2 regions of the Mesorhizobium sp. Cs1299R1N3 genome follow, and region 2 is predicted to be linked to the other one. Evidence: predicted binding sites of a transcription regulator. Region 2 holds the regulator's gene; the other holds the start of a gene.
The links. The regulator PhoB, encoded in region 2, activates phosphate uptake and scavenging genes when phosphate is short. The targets are predictions, from matches to a motif close to TGTCATNNANCTGTCAT.
Positions count from the first base shown of each region.

Region 1: a site for PhoB is predicted at 4,102-4,118, ahead of O7B34_RS14535 (LTA synthase family protein). Genes of this name have one in related genera too.

Region 1 covers NZ_JAPYKQ010000005.1:255,155-263,505, reverse strand. The annotation lists gene mltG (endolytic transglycosylase MltG) at 1-271, opposite strand, end outside; gene fabF (beta-ketoacyl-ACP synthase II) at 374-1,636, opposite strand; gene O7B34_RS14550 (acyl carrier protein) at 1,671-1,907, opposite strand; gene fabG (3-oxoacyl-[acyl-carrier-protein] reductase) at 2,130-2,867, opposite strand; gene fabD (ACP S-malonyltransferase) at 2,925-3,878, opposite strand; gene O7B34_RS14535 (LTA synthase family protein) at 4,124-6,085, shown strand; gene O7B34_RS14530 (pilus assembly protein) at 6,128-7,768, opposite strand; gene rpsF (30S ribosomal protein S6) at 8,232-8,351, shown strand, end outside.
Region 2 covers NZ_JAPYKQ010000007.1:96,531-104,881, forward strand. The annotation lists gene O7B34_RS17345 (PAS domain-containing protein) at 1-77, shown strand, start outside; gene pstS (phosphate ABC transporter substrate-binding protein PstS) at 611-1,666, shown strand; gene pstC (phosphate ABC transporter permease subunit PstC) at 1,733-2,716, shown strand; gene pstA (phosphate ABC transporter permease PstA) at 2,720-3,571, shown strand; gene pstB (phosphate ABC transporter ATP-binding protein PstB) at 3,568-4,371, shown strand; gene phoU (phosphate signaling complex protein PhoU) at 4,397-5,104, shown strand; gene phoB (phosphate regulon transcriptional regulator PhoB) at 5,124-5,813, shown strand; gene O7B34_RS17380 (ROK family protein) at 5,816-7,063, opposite strand; gene xylF (D-xylose ABC transporter substrate-binding protein) at 7,334-8,351, shown strand, end outside.

The DNA of each region.
Region 1 (8,351 bases), on a different contig from region 2:
GGAAAGTGTCGCCGTTGGCGGAAGGGCCGGGCTCGGTAAACTCCTGCTTGCCGAAATAGAGGGCCACGCCCGCCGCCAGAACCATCAGCATCACCGAGGAGATGACGAAGTTCATGAACACGACGACCTGGCTGCGCGAAGCGCGCGAGCGTTTCGGCGGCGGCGTTCCGGCTTCCGGCCGCAGCGCCTCGCTGGCCGTCTTCGGCACGATCGGCCCGGTATTCGCCGGCCTTTGCCCGAATTCTCCGTTGTCTGACGGATTTGTGTTCATTTCGCCCTACCGTTCGATCTCTCAACGAATCCCCTGCGGCAGAGTAGGGGCGAATATGGCAAAATTGACGGCACGCCAAAGCATTGCCCGGTAACCGGACCGTCAGCCATTATACCGCTGGAAGACGAGCGAGGCGTTGGTGCCGCCGAAGCCGAAGGAATTGGACAGGGCTACGTCGATCTGGCGCGGGCGTGGCTTGTTCGGCACCAGGTCGATCGCGGTTTCGCGTTCGGGATTGTCGAGGTTGATGGTCGCCGGTGCGATATTGTCGCGTATGGCGAGGATCGAAAAGATCGCTTCGGCCGCGCCGGCTGCTCCCAGCAAATGGCCGATCGACGACTTGGTCGACGACATTGAAATCTTGGACGCCGCATTGCCGACCAACCGCTCGACAGCGCCGAGTTCGATCGTATCGGCCATGGTCGAGGTGCCGTGCGCATTGATGTAGTCGACATCGGCTGGCGTAAGCTTTGCCCGGTTCAGCGCCGCCGTCATGCAACGGAAGGCCCCGTCGCCATCTTCGGCCGGTGCGGTGATGTGATAGGCGTCGCCGGTCAGGCCGTAGCCGGTCACCTCGGCATAAATTTTCGCTCCGCGCGCCTTGGCATGCTCGAGCTCTTCCAGCACGACGACACCGGCGCCTTCGCCCATGACGAAGCCGTCGCGGTCGCGGTCGTAAGGCCGCGAGGCCGTTTGCGGGCTATCGTTGCGCTCGGTCGAGAGTGCCCGGCAGGCGGCGAAGCCGGCGAGCGAAAGCCGGGTCACCGGCGATTCGGCGCCGCCTGCCAACATGATGTCGGCATCGCCGAAGATGATCAGCCGGGCGGCGTCACCAATGGCGTGCGCGCCGGTCGAGCAAGCAGTGACCACAGCGTGGTTGGGGCCTTTCAATCCGTGCCGGATCGAAACCTGGCCCGACACGAGATTGATGATATTTCCGGGAATGAAGAACGGGCTGATGCGGCGCGGGCCGCGTTCCTTGAGGATGATCGCGTTCTCGGCGATGCCCTCAAGACCGCCGATGCCGGAGCCGATCAGCACACCAGTGGCGCAACGCTCCTCCTCGGTTGAAGGCTGCCAGCCGGAATCCTTCAGCGCTTCATCGGCGGCCGCGATCCCGTACAGGATGAAGTCGCCGATTTTGCGAAGTTCCTTCGGCTCAAGAATGGCTTCGGGATTGAGCGTGCCGTTGGAGCCGTCGCCACGCGGAATGACGTGGGCGATCTTGCAGGCAAGATCGTCCACCTCGAACTCGGTGACGCGCTTGGCAGCGCTGCGGCCGGTCAGCAGTTCCTTCCAGCCGTGCTCGAAGCCCATGCCGAACGGTGAAACCAGGCCAAGGCCCGTGACGACGACACGTCTCATCGCAGGTCCTCCCCGGTGACGACTGCGGAAAGCGTCAGGCCGAAGCCTTGTCGATGTACTTCACCGCATCGCCGACGGTCAGAATGGTCTCGGCTGCGTCATCGGGGATCTCAACGCCGAATTCTTCTTCGAACGCCATGACCAGTTCGACAGTGTCGAGGCTGTCAGCGCCCAGATCATCGATGAAGCTCGCCTGCTCCGTCACTTTGTCGGCATCGACGCCAAGGTGTTCGATGACGATCTTCTTGACGCGCTCTGCGGTGTCACTCATTTGGGCATCCTCGTCTTTTGTTTGTCTGTCTTCGTTAGCGGGCGGAATGCCGCTAATCAAGCTGAAAGATGGTCCTGCCGGAAACGCAACGGCCACGGACCGGTTTTTGCCCGAACCGCCGGGTTGCGGGCCGCATTACACGAAAAATAGCCAAGGTCCAAGCCGAAATGGTGGGTTTTCACAGCGCGGCGATGTTACCGCGGACCTCGCTCAGATCCTCGCTCAGATCATCGCCATACCGCCATTCACATGAATGGTCTGCCCGGTTACGTAGGCGGCCTCGTTCGAAGCCAGATAGGCAACGGCGGACGCCACTTCGGCACTGGTGCCCATGCGCTTCGTGGGGATCGCCGCCATGATCGCCTCTTTCTGCTTGTCGTTGAGCTTGTCGGTCATCGCCGATTCGATGAAGCCCGGAGCGACGCAGTTGACGGTGATGTTGCGGGTGGCGATCTCCTGCGCCAGCGACTTCGACAAGCCGATCATACCGGCCTTGGAGGCACAGTAATTCGCCTGGCCGGGATTGCCGGTCACGCCGACCACCGAAGTGATGTTGATGATGCGGCCATGGCGGCGGCGCATCATCGGGTGGGTCAGTTCACGGGTCAGCCTGAAAACGGCGGTGAGGTTAACCTCCAGCACCGTATCCCAGTCGGCGTCCGACATGCGCACGAACAGGCCGTCCTTGGTGATGCCGGCATTGTTGACCAGAATGTCGACGCCCTCGAGATCGGCCTCCGCCTTCTGGCCGAGTGCCTTGACCTCGTCGCGGTTCGACAGGTTGGCCGGGAACAGCTTGACCCGGTCGCCCAGTTCGGAGGCCAGCGTTTCCAGTTTCTCGAGGCGCGTGCCGTGCAGGCCGACGATCGCGCCCTGCGCATGCAACACCCTGGCGATCGCCTCGCCGATGCCCCCCGATGCGCCGGTGACAAGCGCCTTGCGGCCGGTCAATTCGAACATTTTTGTCTCCAGGTTGAGAAGAGGGCACCCCGTATAGGGATGGTATCAAATGGCGTTTTATGCAAGCGCCGCCAATGCCGCCTCGACCTCGGCCGCGGAACCTACCGAGGCGGTGGCGATGTCGCGGTTGATGCGCCGCGCCAGGCCCGAAAGCACCTTGCCGGCGCCGATCTCGTAAAGCGTGGAGACGCCGTTGGCGCCGAACCATTCCACCGTTTCGCGCCAGCGCACGCGGGCAACCACCTGTTCGACCAGACGCCGTGCGATCTCATCGGGGTCACTGGTCGGAGTGACGGTGACGTTGGAGACGATGGGCACCACCGGCGCGGCCCTCGCGACGCTCGCCAGCGCCTCGCGCATGATCTCGGCCGCCGGTGTCATCAGCGCGGAATGGAAAGGCGCCGAAACCTGCAGCATCAGGGCCCGTTTGGCACCCTTTTCGGTGCACAGTCTCGCCGCCAGTTCCACTGCGGCTCTCGTGCCTGATATGACCAGCTGGCCGCCGCCATTGTCGTTCGCCACCTGGCAGGCAGCGCCCTTGCCAGCGCCCAGGGCGGCCTCGGCACAGGCAGCTTCGACATCGGCCTGCTCCAATCCGATGATCGCCGCCATGGCGCCCTCGCCAGCCGGCACCGCCGCCTGCATGGCGTTGCCGCGAATGCGCAGCAGACGGGCGGCATCGGCAACGGAAACGAAGCCGGCGGCGGCGAGTGCCGAATATTCGCCCAGCGAATGGCCGGCGACATAGGCGACCTTGTCCTTCAGCGAGAAACCGCGCGCTTCCAGCGCCCTGATCGCCGCCAGCGATACCGCCATGAGGGCCGGCTGCGCATTGGCCGTCAGCGTCAGGGTCTCTTCGGGACCTTCCCAGATCAGCTTCGACAGGTTTTCGCCAAGCGCGTCGTCGACTTCCTGGAAGATCCCGCGCGCCTCTGGAAAGGCATCGGCAAGATCCTTGCCCATGCCGACAGCCTGGCTTCCTTGTCCTGGAAAGGTGAATGCGACGGCCATGCGAGGGCTCCCCAGACTTGTTTTGCTTGCCTGATACTACGAATTTTCCCTGCCTGTGACGCAAGGCAGGCCGCCAAGTCAAGCCCGGTTCAACCCGGCGCCGAATCCGAACCATGCGCCGAGCGCCTGTTCCCAAAGGGCTTTGCGGCGATCACACCTGATGAAAACCGCTCACGAATCGTTTGCTGGCTCTTCTTATTTCCGCCATAGGCGCTAGCTTTGCGTGACAATTATATGACAATCGAATGACGTGGATTGTCTTGGGGTGGGAAGTTAAAGTGGCAAAGAGCTTCAAACGTGCCGGCAACGCCGCGCCGCAGTTCCTGGAAGACGATCCGTCCACCGGCTATCTACCGGGCCGGCGATGGCCGGTCGTCCGTTACGGGCTGATCAGCCTGGCGATCTCGGCCGTGCTGGTGTTCGCCATCGAACTGATTGTGCGCGGCGACGTTGCCGGCACCGTTTCCTTCTTCCTGCAGCCGTTCAAGCCGGGCTGGACAACCATCGTCGTGTTCGCGCTGGTCCTGATCGGTCTCGACGCGGTGCTCGGGCGCAGTCATCAGAGCCTGATGATCGTGGCACCGCTGACCCTGTCGCTGGCCTTTGTCGGCCACCAGAAATCGCATTATCTCGGCGATCCGCTCTACCCCACCGATTTTCTCTATGCCCGCCAGATTTTCGCCCTGCTGCCGCTGCTGGTGCGCGAGCGGCCTATGACCGCGCTCGCCATGGTCGCGGGCATCGTCGCCGGCCTGTCCCTGCTCGTCTACGGCTGGCGGCTATGGCGCCGCAAGGTTCCAGCCCTCAGCCACAAGGGCCGCCTTGCCCGGCTGACGCTGGCGGTGCCGCTGCTCGCCTTCTTCGTCTCGATCATGGACTACGCCACTTTCTCGTGGACGCGGGACCGGCTGCAGATCATCCCCATCATGTGGGACCAGAAGGAAAACTACGCCTCCAACGGCTTTGCGCTCGCCTTCGCGCTCAACGTGCCGATGGCGCATGTCTCGGCACCACCAGGCTATTCCGACAAGGCAATTGCGGCCATTGACCGAACCAATGTGACGGCCTCGGTGCCTACCGAGAAGCCCGACATCATCGTCGTCATGAGCGAATCCTTCTGGGATTCGACCAAGCTGCCCGGCGTCACCATCACCCCGGATCCGATCCCCAATGTGCGGGCGCTCCGCTCGGGCTCGATGTTCTCGCCTGAATTCGGCGGCATGACCGCCAACATCGAATTCGAAGCGCTTACCGGGTTCTCGAACGCCTTCCTGCCGGCCGGCAGCATCCCCTACCAGCAATATGTACGCACCCCGACGCCGTCGATGGCGACCTTCCTGAAGAGCGAAGGCTATAGGGCACGCGCCATCCATCCAGGCACAAACTGGTTCTGGAATCGCGGCGCGGTCTATGCCGATTTCGGCTTCAACGACTTCAAATCGGAAGAGACGCTGCCGCCCATGGAAAAGCGCGGACCGCTGGCATCCGACGCTGCGATGACCGACGAGATCATCCGCGAAGCCGACGCCAGCGAAGACCCGGTCTTCTTCTTCGCCGTCAGCCTGCAGAACCATGGCCCGTATGAACCGAACCGCTATTCGAACCCGACCCACTCGGTGCAAGCCCCGATCAGCCAGTGGGCGCGTGACTCGCTGATCTCCTACGCCGAGGGTTCAGCCGACGCGGACCGCGGCCTCGAGCGGCTGATCGAATGGGCCAAGACGCGCGAGCGGCCAACGATTGTCGCCTTTTTCGGTGACCACCTGCCGCCGCTCGGACCGGTCTATGTCGAGACGGGCTTCTTGAAGGACAACGTCGCGCCACGCAAGGAACCGACGCCGGAGGCCGCTCTCGAACATCACGCGACACCGCTGATCATCTGGTCGAACCGCTCAGGCCCGGTCGAGAATCTGGGGACGGTGAGCCCTGCCTTCCTGCCCTATCATATCCTCACCGCCGCAGGCATCACCCACCCCTACTACACGGGTTTCCTGGGCGAGATGCGGGAGCGCTATCGCGTCGTCGACCGCAACTTGTTGCTGACGCCGACGGGCGAGGCCACGTCCGACTGGGCGCGGCAGAAGGAGATCGACCCGGCGATCCGCGATTTCCGTCTGTTGCAATACGACATGATGTTCGGCAAACGCCTCGCGGCACCCGACTTCTTCCCTGAAACGGTCGACAAGGTCGTCTCCCATACGAGTTGAGCCGACCGGTCGGCTCAGGCCCGATGCTCTCGGGCCATGGCTTCAATTCGTCAATTGCAGCTTCGAGAACTTGTTGGCGATCTGCAGGAACACGTCCGGCAGTTTGGTCGGGTCATTGACGGCATAATAGTTGCTGGGGTCGGAAGCGCAGGCGCTGTAAAGCGAGCGGTTGGCGGGCGTGTCGGACTGCAGCACCAGAGTGTAGATTTGCACGCCCTCGTTCTTCAACTGCGTGCAGACGCTCTTGGTCCAGCCGTCGACATTGCGGGCCGCCGTCGCCTGGTTATCCGACCCGAAGCGGCCACCCGCCAGATAGCCGTAGGATGTGTAGTCGGATTTCGTCGTCTGTTCGCTGGCACCATAGACGACATTCTCACCGTCGGTGAGCAACAGCACGATCTTGCTGATGCCAGGCGTCTTCCACGGCGCCCCATCGGTATAAGGCGGAGCGGGCGACAGCACACGCATGCCCCACGACAGGCCCTCCGACACGTTGGTGCCCGAGCCGTTCCACTCGGTCATCTGGCTTGCCGCCTTGCGCAGCTTGTCGAAATCTTCGGTCAAGGGAACGACAGGGGTCGGGCAGGAACGGTTCGGGCCAACGGTGACGGACGTTCCTGTCTCGGTGATAAGTTCCTTGTCTGGCGCCACATATTTGGCGACTTTTTCCTTGGTGGCTTTGTCGGGATCGCTGCCGAGGCCGCTGAAGTCGATGCCGAGCCGGTTGTTGCCTTTCTGTTTGTCCAGCTTGACCGTGTCGCCGGTGTCGGCGAGATAAGAATTGTTGTAGTATTTTGCCTCATTGCCATAGGTGCTGGACGGCATCTGCGCATCTCCGGGATCATCCGGCGCAAAATAGGGAACGAACAGCGTATCGGGCTTGGTCGGATCGGGCGGCGTGTCGGAAATGTTGTAGGCGCCGGGCCGCGCCTCCACGCAGCCCTTCCATCCCGTGTCGTTCCATCCGGGCTCGGCCCATCCGGTGTCCTTGAGCTGCTTGAACAGCGCCATGTGGTTCGGGCGTTTGCCGTCGATGACGGGGAAATTTATGCCGTTGGTCGAGGATTTGCCGTCCATGTCGATCCAGGACGGGTCGAACCCGTCGCCGTTGACGTTCACGGCCGTGACGAATGGCACCAGTGAGGCACGGACCTGGCGCGTCGGCGATTTTGTCGATTCGAGAGTATCGAGCAATGATTTGGTCGCGGCCCTGAGCGCCGTCATACGGGCGCCGCGCATCGAGCCGGTATTGTCCAGCACCAGCACGACTTCGAGCTGATTGTTCGATTCGACCGCCGAGGCATCGACCACGATGTGCTTGCTCTGGCCAAACAGGAAAGCGAAGTTCAGATTGACGTCGGCCGAAGCGACCGCCTTGGTCTTGACGAAATTGACGCCCTTGTCGACGGTCAGCGTCGCCTGCGCGTTGACGAGTTCGCCATGCCCGGCGATGTTTGCCTGGAAATAACGGTTGAAGGCGTCGGTGCGGGTAATGTCCAGATCGCCAAGATGCGACGAGGCAAGGTTTGCGGAATCGAGCGCGTTCTGCAGGTTGCTCTTCGCCCGCATCATGGTCGAGACATCGGTCGCGAAGGCCACGGCTGACAGAATGGCTGGCAGCCCCAACCCCATCAGAAGCGCGAAATTGCCGCTCTTCGAGCGCCAGAATCTGTTGAGAAGCATCCTTACCCCCGGAAATGCCTGCCGCTTGATATGCGCGGTTGCCCGGTCTTTTGCATGTTGCATGATGAATCGACCGTTGACGGTGGGGCTCAACCCGGCGCAAGCTGATATTGTGGTTAAGCGCCGGTTGCTGGGAAAACCGCCAGGCCTTGCGCGCGCCGCGGCTTGATTTTCTGGTGGCTGCGACATCGGGGATGCCGCTTGCCCTTGCCTTATCAGCGGATTGCTGTATAGACGCCGCCAATCTGCCGGTCCCAGCTGGGGGCTGAACGGAGGGCCGGAGGTTTTTCTAGAACCTTCGTGTGATGCCAGAAGCGCTTCCGCCTCCCGTGTCTCCGCTCTCGACCGTCTCGTCATGCTCCTTTCTTCCCCGCGCCTTTCGAGGCACACGCGGGTCAGAGAAGTTGCAGAGGCTTTTGCCGCCGGGAACCGGGAGAGAAACGAAGAAAGGCACTGATACATAATGGCTCTTTACGAACATGTGTTTCTTGCCCGGCAGGACCTCTCGCAGCAGCAGGTCGATGCGCTTGTCGAACAGTACAAGGGCGTCATCGCAGCAAATGGCGGGTCCGTCGGCCGGGTC
Region 2 (8,351 bases):
TCAGCCCCAAGGCCCTGCTCGAGAAGGTCGAGCGTTGGGTCGGCGCCGGCCGTCAGGTCCACCGCAACGCGGGATAGCGCCCGCGTCGCCTTGATTTAGGATCCGGTGAGGCAAATCGAGGGAATCAGCAGGGGATTTGCCGCTACTTCCGCGTGCAGTGACTATGGTGCGATCGCGCCATATCAAAGACGGTGTCCAGCCGGAACAATAGCAAAATCGAATTCCGCTCTTCTCAGTTACGGGCGGGAGCAGCGACCGCCTGCAAGAAACAGTGTCACTCTACCCCAACGGACCTGTTTTTGGCGATGGCCCGGCCATGACACGCTCTGGCTGCGAGCAACGCGCTCCCGTCCGGATTTTCTTCACTTGGGAAAGCCCCGTCGAATTCCGGGTGCTTCCACCCGTCGAACGGCTCAAGCCCCTGATTCCGGCGATAAACTCGGACCGCGCCTCGAAGCGCCCGACACCGGTGCTTTTCCCGGTGCCGGCGACGCGTTACCGGGCTGACATGAAACTGTCATGCGACTGTTATAATCCAAGGCTATTGGCCTCAGCGGGCGCCGGAAAGAAGTGGCGCCGAGAGACCATCTTCCGAACAGGAGCAGGCCACATGAGACATTTCATCCGCTCGGCGGCCGTTGCGATTGCAATGGCTGCGGCGTCCACCCTCACCCTTTCCGCGGCAATGGCAGCTGACCTTTCCGGCGCCGGCTCGACCTTCATCTATCCGGTGTTCGCCAAATGGGCCGACACCTACAAGAAGGACACCGGCATCGGCCTCAACTACCAGTCGATCGGCTCCGGCGGCGGCATCAAGCAGGTCATCGCCAAGACCGTGACCTTCGGCGCCACCGACAAGCCGATGTCCGACGCAGACCTGGAAAAGAACGGCCTCGTGCAGTTCCCGATGGTGATGGGCGGCATCGTGCCGATCGTCAACCTCACGGGCATCAAGCCGGGCGAACTCGTCCTCGACGGCAAGACGCTGGCCCAGATCTATCTCGGCGCCATCACCACCTGGGACGACGCCGCGATCAAGGCGCTGAACCCCTCGCTCACCCTGCCGTCGACCGCGATCGCGGTCGTGCATCGTTCGGACGGTTCGGGCACGACCTTCAACTTCACCGACTACCTGGTGAAACTGTCGCCCGACTGGAAGGACAAGGTTGGTTCGGACACGGCCGTCGAATGGCCGACCGGCGTCGGCGCCAAGGGCAGCGAAGGCGTTGCCAACACCGTCAAGCAGACCGACGGCGGCATCGGCTACGTCGAATATGCCTATGCCAAGCAGAACAAGCTGTCCTACTCCAAGATGGTGAATGCAGCCGGCAAGGTTGTCGAGCCGTCGCTCGAATCCTTCGGCGCCGCCGCTTCGAATGCCGACTTCAAGGGCGCGAAGAACTTCAACGTCATCATCACCAACGAGCCCGGCGACGCCACCTGGCCGATCGCCGCCTCGACCTGGGTGCTGATCCACAAGGCTCCGGACGATGCCGCTGCCACCGGCGAAGCGCTGAAGTTCTTTGCCTGGGCCTACAAGGACGGCAAGGAAACCGCCAAGGCGCTCGACTATGTGTCGATCCCCGACAGCGTCGTCGACCTGATCAAGGCTTCGTGGAAGGCCGACATCTCGGCCGGCGGCAAGCCGGTCTACGCTGGCGAGTAACATCACCCGAAGGAGCGCCGCTTCACGCGGCGCTCCTTTTTCTCAACACAAAGAGCCGAGCTTGACATGAGTGCTGTCCAGGAAGCCTTGCCAGCCATTAAGGGCTCGCGCGACGCCATCGTCAGACGCTTCGCGTTAACAGATTCGATCTTCCATGGGCTGACCCGCGCCGCCGCCATTCTCGTGCTGGTGCTGCTTGGCGGCGTCGCCATCTCGTTGTTTGCCGGTTCCTGGCAGGCACTGTCGACCTTCGGCTTCTCGTTTCTGACCAGCGAGAGCTGGAACCCGGTGACGGAGAAATTCGGCGCCCTGGCGCCTATCTATGGCACCATTGTCACATCGGCCATCGCCATCCTGATCGCCGTGCCGCTCGGCATCGGCATTGCCATTTTTCTCACCGAGCTTTGCCCGCGCCCGCTTCGGCGCCCAATCGGCATGGCGGTGGAACTGCTGGCCGGCATTCCTTCGATCATCTACGGCATCTGGGGCCTGTTCGTCCTGGCGCCGTTCCTGCAGACGACGGTGCAGCCCTTCATCATCAGCGTTTTCCATGGCGTTCCCGGCCTTGGCAGCCTGTTTGCCGGTCCGCCCTACGGCATCGGCCTGCTGACCTCGTCGCTGATCCTCGCCATCATGGTGCTGCCCTTCATCACCTCGATCACCAAGGACGTGTTCGACACGGTGCCGCCGGTGCTGAAGGAGTCCGCCTACGGCATTGGCTGCACGACCTGGGAAGTGACACGCCGCGTCGTCATCCCTTACACCCGCATCGGCATCATGGGCGGCGTCATGCTCGGCCTTGGCCGCGCGCTCGGCGAAACCATGGCGGTGACCTTCGTGATCGGCAATGCGCACCGCATCTCGACCTCGCTGTTCGCGCCGGCAACGACAATCTCCGCGACCATCGCCAATGAATTCACCGAAGCCGTCGGCGATCTCTACACGTCCTCGCTGGTGGCGCTCGGCTTGATCCTGTTCGTCATCACTTTCCTCATCCTTGCCATCGCACGCTACATGCTGATGCGCATCGACGCCCGCACCGGAGCCTGACCGATGTCGACAGCCTCGTCGCTTCACAGCCGCCGCAAGACCAGAAACTCGGTGATGATGACGCTGTGCGTCGCCGCCGCGGGCATCGGGCTTGCCTGGCTGGCACTGATCCTCGGCGCTTTGGTCTACAAAGGCGCAGCCGGGCTCTCCCTTGATGTGTTCACGCAGATGACGCCGCCCCCCGGCGATGCCGGCGGCCTGCTGAACGCTATCTATGGCAGCGTGGTGATGACGGTCATCGCCGTTATCGTCGGCACGCCAATCGGTGTTCTGGCCGGCACCTACATGGCCGAATACGGCCGCTTCTCGAAACTCACCACCGTGGTGCGCTTCATCAACGACATCCTGCTGTCGGCGCCGTCGATCATCATCGGCCTGTTCGTCTACGAATTGATGGTGCGGCCGATGGGGCATTTCTCGGCGATCGCCGGCGCCGTCGCGCTGGCCATCCTGGTCATCCCCGTGGTCGTGCGCACCACCGAGGACATGCTCAACCTGGTGCCGAACGCCTTGCGCGAAGCCGGCACCGCGATCGGCGCGCCGCGCTGGGTGGTCATCAAATCAGTGGCTTACCGTGCAGCACTTTCCGGCATCGTCACCGGCATATTGCTGTCGATCGCCCGCATCTCCGGCGAGACGGCGCCGCTGCTCTTCACCGCGCTCAACAACCAGTTCTGGTCGAGCAATCTCAACGCGCCGATGGCCAGCCTGCCGGTCACCATCTTCCAGTTCGCTCTCAGCCCCTATGAGGAATGGCAGCAGCTGGCCTGGACCGGCGCACTCATAATCACATTGACGGTTCTCGCGCTCAGCATCTTTGCGCGCAGCCTGACCGGACGCAGAGAGGACAAATGAGCCAGATGTTGTCTCCAGACATGACGATTGCCACCGAGGCAGCCGCCAAGGCGAAGATCGAGGTCAAGAACCTCAATTTCTACTACGGCCAGTCGAAGGCGCTGAAGGACATCACGTTGTCGCTGCCCGAGCGCAGCGTGACGGCCTTCATCGGACCGTCGGGTTGCGGAAAGTCGACGCTGCTGCGCGTCTTCAACCGCATCTACGAACTCTACCCCAAGCAGACCGCCGAGGGCCAGGTGCTGCTCGACGGCCAGAACGTTCTCGACCGCTCGCAGGATCTCAACCTGCTGCGTACCAAGATCGGCATGGTGTTCCAGAAGCCGACGCCGTTCCCGATGTCGATCTATGAGAACATCGCCTTCGGCGTCAGGCTCTATGAGAAGATCAGCAAGGCCGAAATGGACGGCCGTGTCGAGCAGGCGCTGAAGCGCGCCGCATTGTGGACCGAGGTCAAGGACAAGCTGAACGCCAGCGGCCTCAGCCTGTCAGGCGGCCAGCAGCAGCGTCTTTGCATCGCCCGCACCGTGGCGGTGAAGCCGGAGGTCATCCTGCTCGACGAGCCGGCCTCGGCGCTCGATCCGCTGTCGACCGCCAAGATCGAGGAACTGATCGACGAGTTGCAGGCCGACTACACGATCGTCATCGTCACCCACAATATGCAGCAGGCGGCGCGCGTGTCACGCCAGACGGCTTTCATGTATCTGGGCGAACTGGTCGAATTCGACAAGACCGAGAAGATCTTCACGTCGCCTCGCGAGAAGCGCACCCAGGACTACATCACCGGCCGCTTCGGCTGATATCACGCATACGAGGACCAGGATCATGGCCGAACATACAGTCGCAGCCTTCGACGAGGATCTCGGACAGATCAGCAGGCTGATCAGCGACATGGGCGATCTCGCCGGCACGATGGTCGGCGGCGCCACCAAGGCGCTGCTGAATTCCGATAACGCGCTGGCACAGCGCGTCGTCTCCGACGATGCCATCATGGACGCGCGCCAGCGCGAACTCGACGACCGCGCCATCACCCTGATCGCCAAGCGTCAGCCGATGGCCGACGATCTGCGTCACGTCGTCGGCTCGATCCGGATGGCGGGCGATCTCGAGCGCATCGGCGACCTTGCCAAGAACATTGCCAAGCGCGTCGGCTCCGTCGGCCTCTCCGCCACGCCGCGCGACCTGTCGCATTCGATCGACTCCATGGCGCAGCTGGTGCTGATCCAGGTGCAGGGCGTGGTCGAGGAATACGCGGCCGGCGATGCCGCCGCGCTCGCCAAGCTCAGGAATGACGACGAACGCATCGATGTCAAATACACATCGGTGTTCCGCGAACTCCTGACCTACATGATGGAGGATCCGCGCAACATCACGGCTTGCACGCATCTTTTGTTCTGCGCCAAGAATCTCGAACGCATCGGCGACCACGTGACCAACATTGCCGAGAATGCATATTATGTGCTGACCGGCACGCAACTGCCCGCCAACCGTCCGAAGCAGGACGAGACGGCGATGTCGGTGCCGGCGGCTTGACGGCAGGGATGATCAATCGATGATCGCGCCACGCATCATGGTGGTGGAGGACGAGGAGCCGCTCGGCGTGCTCCTCCGCTACAATCTGGAATCGGAAGGCTACCAGGTCGAGGTGGTGACGCGCGGCGACGAAGCCGAGATCCGCCTCCAGGAGAACGTGCCCGACCTCCTGGTGCTCGACTGGATGGTGCCGGCGGTTTCCGGCATCGAACTCTGTCGGCGCCTGCGAATGCGGCCCGAGACCGAGAGGCTGCCGATCATCATGCTGACGGCGCGCGGCGAGGAGAGCGACCGCGTGCGCGGCCTCTCGACCGGTGCCGACGACTATCTGGTCAAGCCGTTCTCGACACCGGAATTCATGGCCCGGGTCAAGGCGCTGCTGCGCCGCGCCAAGCCGGAAGTGCTGTCCAGCGTGCTCAAGGTCGGCGACATCGTGCTCGACCGGGAATCGCACCGGGTCTATCGCAAGAAGAGCGAGATCCGGCTCGGGCCGACCGAGTTCCGCCTGCTCGAATTCATGATGCGTCATCCCGGTCGCGTGTTCTCGCGCAGCCAGCTGCTCGACAATGTCTGGGGCGAGACGATCTATATCGACGAGCGCACCGTGGACGTGCATGTCGGCCGGCTGCGCAAGGCGGTCAACAACGGCCGCATGCCGGACGTGATCCGCACCATTCGCGGCGCGGGCTACGCGATCCGCGAAGACTGAAATCAGGCTACATTCTTGCCCGGAACGCCGGGCCTCGCCAGCACGCCCGGCGCGAAAATCTCCTGGTCGACGAAGGTCAGCGCCCGCATGGCGCAACCTTCGCGGATGAGCGGCAGCTCGTTCGGCTCGGTGTCGAAGGAAATCGATTCCGAATGCTGGCCGCCGGCGGTCTGGGCGATGGCCTCGCGCAAGGCCGGCTCGATTAGGTCGAAGGCGGCGGCGCTGACGCCGACCATGGCGACGGGTGCGGGATCGATCAGAGCGAACAGGCTGCCCAGCCCATAGCCCAGCGCCTCGCCGGCCTTGCGATAGGCTTCGCGCTCCGGTCCGTCTTTCTCCCTTGCCGTCGCGGCGAGTGCCCGCATCTGCGCATCGCTGACATCGGCGACCGGTTCGGCGTCCTCGCCAAGCTGCCTGGCGTTGCGCCAGATGGCGTAGTTGCCGGCATAGGCCTCGACGCAGCCGCGCCGCCCGCAGCGGCAGAGCGCGCCTCCCGGGCGATGGATCATGTGGCCGAACTCGCCTCCCGACGAATGCGTGCCGGTGAAAAGCTCGCCCTTCAGCACCAGGCCCATGCCAATGCCGTGCGAGAGCAGGATGGCGATGAAGTCGTCGCGGTAGCGTTCGGGGTCGCGCCAGCGCAGCGCCACCGCCATCATGTTGCAGTCGTTCTCCATGGTGGCGGGGATGCCGAACTCGGCTTCAAGTATGTCGGCGAAGGGAATATCCGTCTGCGGCGTGATCGGCGACCACAGCATCGCACGCGCCTCGGTGTCGGTGATGCCCTGGATCGCCAGCGCGATGCGGGCAATACTGCGGACGTCGAGATCGGGGTCCTCGAGGCGCCGCCGCACTATTGCCGTGCATTCGCCGATCAGCGCCTCGCGCGATATGGTCAGCGTGTCCAGCCGGCGCTGTTCCTCGGCGACCACCTGGCCGGAATAATCGATGACGGCGACGGACAGGAAATTCAGCGACAGCACCACGGTCATCACAGCCGCGGCCTCGGGGTTGAGACCAAGGCCAACCTGCGGCCGGCCGCGTTTCAGTGAACCGGCCTCGTTCGGCTTGCCTTCGGTCAGGATACCCTCGTCGATCAGGTCGGCTGATATCGCCGATATGGTCGAGTGGCTGAGGCCGGTGGTGGCGGCGATCTCGGTGCGCGAGGGCTGACCACCCTGACGCACGGCTGCAATCACCATGGCGCGGTTGCGCCGGCGCAGATCGTCGTGGCGGATTCCGACCGACATGCTTCCCACATCCTCCCGTCGCCGCGGTTCTTGACACCCCCTCGAACATCTCCGGCAACGGGCCGAATACTGGCAGAAGCGGCAGGAGCTGTCATTTATTTATTGCGGGACTCGAAAAAAGGGTCCCGGCACCTCAAAATCCATCAGAATCGATGTTGACAGTGTTCCGACGATGGATCAGTGTTTTTTCGAGGCTCGAAAAAATAGGGCCTTTGTGCCGGCCTTCGGGCCAGTTTGGTCGCGCCATACGCGGCGCAGGGAGGATATATCATGAAGAGATTCACAGTCGCCATCCTGGCGGGTGTCGCCATGTCGCTGACGCTGGCGCCGGTGGCGCAGGCGAAGGACAAGGTCATCGGCGTTTCGTGGTCGAATTTCCAGGAAGAGCGCTGGAAGACCGACGAGGCCGCCATGAAGAAGGCGATCGAGGCCGCGGGCGACAAGTACATTTCCGCCGATGCGCAGTCCAATCCCGGCAAGCAGCTGACCGATGTCGAAAGCCTGATTTCGCAGGGCGCCAATTCGCTGATCATCCTGGCGCAGGATGCTTCGGCCATCGGCCCGGCGGTGCAGAAGGCGCTCGACGAGGGCATTCCGGTCGTCGGCTATGACCGCCTGATCGAGAACAAGGACGTCTTCTACCTGACCTTCGACAACAAGGAAGTCGGCCGCATGCAGGCCCGCGGGGTGTTCAAGGTGAAGCCCGAAGGCAATTACGTCTTCATCAAGGGCTCGGGTGCCGATCCGAATGCCGACTTCCTGTTCTCGGGCTCGATGGAAGTGCTGAAGGAAGCCATCGACAGCGGCAAGATCAAGAATGTCGGCGAAGCCTATACGGACGGCTGGCTGCCCGCCAACGCCCAGAAGAACATGGAGCAGTTCCTCACCGCCAACGACAATAAGGTCGACGCCGTGGTCGCGGCCAATGACGGCACCGCCGGCGGCGTCGTCGCGGCGCTGACGGCGCAGGGGCTCGCCGGCACCGTGCCGGTCTCTGGCCAGGACGGCGACCACGCCGCGCTCAACCGCATCGCGCTCGGCACACAGACCGTGTCGGTGTGGAAGGACGCGCGTGAACTCGGCAAGAACGCCGCCGAGATCGCCTCGCAGCTCGCCGACGGCAAGAAGATGACCGACATCGCCGGCGCGAAGGACTTCACGACGCCTGGCGGCAACACCGTCAAGTCGCTGTTCCTGACCCCGGTCGCCATCACCAAGGACAATCTCAACCTCGTCATCGACGCCGGCTGGATCAAGAAGGACGAAGTCTGCGCGGGCGTCGCCGCCG